DNA from 2 places in the Rhizobium sp. 22-785-1 genome. Region 2 is predicted to be linked to the other one. Evidence: predicted binding sites of a transcription regulator. Region 2 holds the regulator's gene; the other holds the start of a gene.
What was found. Region 2 encodes HrcA, which represses chaperone genes, less so after heat shock. Its sites were predicted from a motif close to GTTAGCACTCNCNNNNNGNGAGTGCTAAC; they were not measured.
Positions count from the first base shown of each region.

Region 1: a site for HrcA is predicted at 1,240-1,268, ahead of groES (co-chaperone GroES). Genes of this name have one in related genera too.

Region 1 covers NZ_JBNWDI010000002.1:96,506-98,709, forward strand. The annotation lists gene chrA (chromate efflux transporter) at 1-1,157, opposite strand, end outside; gene groES (co-chaperone GroES) at 1,327-1,623, shown strand; gene groL (chaperonin GroEL) at 1,700-2,204, shown strand, end outside.
Region 2 covers NZ_JBNWDI010000002.1:417,776-419,979, reverse strand. The annotation lists gene rph (ribonuclease PH) at 1-329, opposite strand, end outside; gene hrcA (heat-inducible transcriptional repressor HrcA) at 494-1,585, shown strand; gene grpE (nucleotide exchange factor GrpE) at 1,708-2,204, shown strand, end outside.

The DNA of each region.
Region 1 (2,204 bases), 320 kb from region 2:
TGCGGCAGAAGCTCAACGCGATCCACCTTGCCGAAAAGCACATGCAGGCCGAACCAGACCGAAAGGTTGAGAATGACGCCCACCACCGCGCCGGTGATGGCAGACAACGCACCTGACAGGGCCGCATTGTCTTTCAGACGCTCAACATAGGGCGCTCCGAGAAAAATGAAGATGAAGCTCGGGACGAAGGTCGCCCATGCGGCAACGCTCGCGCCCAGCACACCTGCCAGCATGGGATCCAGCATGCCCGGATGGCGGAAGGCTGCGAGAAAACCGATATAGGAGAGGACGAGAACGAGCGGTCCGGGTGTCGCCTCGGCCAACGCCAGGCCATCCAGCATCTCGCTTGCGCTCATCCAGTGATGCGTTTCCACCGCGACCTGCGCCACATAGGCAAGCACCGCATAGGCACCGCCAAAGGTAACAACTGCAAGCCGCGAAAAGAACGCCTGCAATTCTATGAGCGAGCCGGGCGCGGCCAGAAGCCAGAACAGCAGGAGTGGCGTCTGCCAGATGAGGAGGCCGACCAAGACTCCACGCAGTTGCCGCAAAAGAGAGGGTGCCTTGCTTGCCGCATCACGCTTCACTGACGGCCCTCCTCTAGCTTTCAGAAAACCCGCGACACCGGCGGCCAGGATGACAAGCGGAAAAGGAACGGCGAAAAAGAAAAGCGCGATGAAGGCTGCTCCTGCGACACCAATCAGAAAGCGGCTTTTCAGGGCTCGTTTCGCCACCCTCAGCAAAGCTTCAATGACGATGGCCAACACGCCGGCCTTCAGGCCGAAGAGCAGTGCCGGAAGCCAGTGTGTATCCTGATAAAGCGCGTAAGCGGCGGCCAGTGCGACGATAACGAGAAATCCGGGCAGGATGAAGAGTGTGCCGGCGATGACGCCGCCGCGCCTGCCATGCAGCAGCCATCCGGCATAGGTCGCCAGTTGCTGCGCCTCCGGTCCGGGAAGAAGCATGCAGTAATTCAACGCGTGCAGAAACCGCTCTTCCGAAAGCCAGCGGTTCTCGTCGACCAGCACGCGGTGCATCATGCCGATCTGCCCGGCCGGTCCGCCGAAGCTTAAAAGGCCGACTCGGCCGAAAACGAAAAACAGCTCCGAAAGGGTCGGATGGACGGGTGGAGATTCAGGGCGCAAAAAATCTGTCATGCAATCGCAGTAACCATTTTACATGAAATTTTTCCGACAGGCCGTTCTTGACAGTGCCTTAGGCCCTGCTTATCTCACTGCCGCTAGCACTCGGCAAATGAGAGTGCTAACATCAATCCAGGCGGATCGTATTCGATCCGCGAATGTCATTTGATCGAGGGAATAGACAATGGCAAGCACCAATTTCCGCCCGCTGCACGACCGCGTTGTGGTTCGTCGCGTTGAGTCTGAAGCGAAGACCAAGGGTGGCATCATCATTCCTGATACCGCCAAGGAAAAGCCGCAGGAAGGCGAAATCGTCGCAGTCGGCTCCGGCGCACGTGACGAGTCTGGCAAGATCGTCGCTCTCGACGTCAAGGTCGGCGACCGCATCCTGTTTGGCAAGTGGTCCGGCACGGAAGTCAAGCTCGACGGCGAAGACCTTCTCATCATGAAGGAAGCCGACATTATGGGCATTATCGGCTGATTTAGCCGCCTTCCCATTTTCCGTAATCTTGAAGCCGGACATCGTTCCGGCCATTCGAAACCAGGAGTTTTGAAACATGGCAGCCAAAGAAGTAAAATTCGGCCGCTCGGCGCGCGAAAAGATGCTCAAGGGCGTCGACGTTCTCGCTGACGCAGTGAAGGTCACGCTCGGCCCGAAGGGTCGTAACGTTGTTATCGACAAGTCCTTCGGCGCACCGCGCATCACCAAGGACGGCGTTTCCGTCGCCAAGGAAATCGAACTGGAAGACAAGTTCGAAAACATGGGCGCACAGATGGTCCGCGAAGTTGCTTCGAAGACCAACGACATCGCTGGTGACGGCACCACGACGGCAACCGTTCTTGCTCAGGCTATCGTTCGCGAAGGCCAGAAGGCTGTTGCCGCCGGCATGAACCCGATGGACCTGAAGCGCGGTATCGATCTGGCCGTCGCAGAAGTCGTCAAGGACCTGCAGGCCAAGGCTAAGAAGATCAACACCTCTGAGGAAGTTGCTCAGGTTGGTACGATCTCCGCCAACGGCGACACGCAGGTTGGCCGCGACATCGCGGAAGCCATGCAGAAGG
Region 2 (2,204 bases):
CGCTCGCCGAGCGCTTGCAAGTCAACGACTGCGCGTAGCGAGCGACCGATGAGGCGCTGGATTTCCTGCGTCCTGCCACCCTGCTTGCCGGAAGATGCTTCACGCTTCATGCGCTCATGAGTGGAGCGTGGCAGCATGCCATATTCTGCGGTGACCCAACCCTTGCCGCTATTGCGCAGCCACGGTGGCGTCTTGTCTTCGAGGCTTGCCGTCACCAGCACATGCGTATCGCCGAACTTCACCAGACAGGATCCTTCGGCATGCTTGGAAAAGTTGCGCTCGAAGGACACCTTGCGCATCTGGTCGGTTTTTCTGCCTGAAGGCCGCATATGATCTGTCTCCGTCTGTGATGCCCGCCTTCTAAGGTCAGGGAGCAGGTTTTGCAAAGGAAAAGCGGCACAGGTGGCCGAAGAGCCGAATTTCCGTTTTTACTTGGAAGACCGAGTGACTATATTCAGGACAGTCAAAAACAGCTTCGGGAAGAATGAGCGGCATGGGCATAACTCCTCCCATTGGCAAAGAGCCCGGTGCGCTTCTGGACGATCGTTCGCGAGAAATCTTCAGGCGCATCGTGGAAGGTTATCTCGAAACAGGCGAACCGCTCGGTTCGCGCAGTCTCTCGCGCCTGCTTCCCATGTCGCTGTCGCCTGCTTCCGTGCGCAATGTCATGAGCGATCTGGAGGAACTCGGCCTAATCTACTCGCCGCATGTGAGTGCCGGTCGGCTGCCCACGCAGACAGGATTGCGCTTCTTCGTCGACGCTTTCATGCAGGTGGGTGAATTGCCCGAGGCAGAGCGCGCCAATATCGACCGTCATATCGGCCCGATTTCGGGTCGCGAGCAGTCCCTGGAAGGCCTTCTCTACGAAGCGAGCAGCATGCTGTCCGGCATGTCGCGCGGAGCTGGGCTGGTGCTAACTGCCAAGAACGACGCCGTTCTGAAACATGTGGAATTCATCCGGCTCGAGCCCACGAAAGGGCTCGCGATTCTGGTCGGTGACCATAACCAGGTGGAAAACCGGATCATCGAACTGCCTGCCGGCATCACCTCGTCGCAATTGACCGAGGCTGCCAATTTTATCAATGCGCATCTTGGTGGCCAGACGCTGCCGGAACTGCGCTCCCAAATAGCGCGACAAAAGAATGAGCTTCAAAGCGCACTGAGTACGCTTGCGCAGGATCTGGTCGAAAGAGGCCTTGCCGTCTGGTCAGGTGACAATGAGGAAGGAAAACTTGGCCGTCTTATCGTGCGGGGCCGCTCCAATCTTCTCGAAGGACTGGCTGGCGAAGAGGATATAGATCGCGTTCGGCTTCTCTTTGACGATCTGGAGCGCAAGGAAAACCTGATCGAGATTCTCAATCTTGCGGAAACGGGTTCCGGCGTCAGAATCTTCATCGGCTCGGAGAACAAGCTGTTTTCGCTTTCGGGCTCGTCGTTGATTGTCGCGCCCTACAAGGACGACGAGAACCGGGTGGTGGGTGCTGTCGGCGTCATTGGTCCGACCCGGCTCAACTATTCGCGGATCGTTCCCATGGTGGATTACACCGCCCAGATCATGGCGCGGCTCTCGACCAAGCGGCGCTAAGCGCGACGTTGATTGAAAAATTGCTCCTTTTCCCCGTAAGCCTTGATTTTTGCATGGCAAAGCTCGATATCGGGCTCAATCCAATTTGCAAGCCATAAGACACATATAATCTGGAGAACGTCATGACTGATGACACCAACAAGACCGGACCTGACGCGGGCGCTGCCGACGATGCAGTGGAAGCGACCACGGCGGAAAATGCGGTGCCTGAGCAGGCAGAACCCGATCCAATCGATGTGCTGAAGGCGGAAAATGCCGATCTACGCGACAAGTTTCTGCGTTTGGCGGCTGAGATGGACAATCTTCGCCGTCGCACAGAACGTGAGGTCAAGGACGCAAAGGCCTATTCCGTCGCTGGATTCGCGCGCGATATGCTGGCCGTCTCCGACAACCTTCGCCGCGCGCTGGACACGATCCCGGAAGAGCTGAAGGCGAGCGCCGAAGCCAATATCAAAGGCTTGATCGAAGGCGTCGATATGACCGAACGCTCCATGCTGTCGGCACTCGAGCGTCACGGCGTGAAGAAGATCGAGGCCGAAGGCGAAAAATTCGATCCGAATTTTCATCAGGCCATGTTTGAAATCCCCAACACCACCGTACCGAACAACACCGTCGTTCA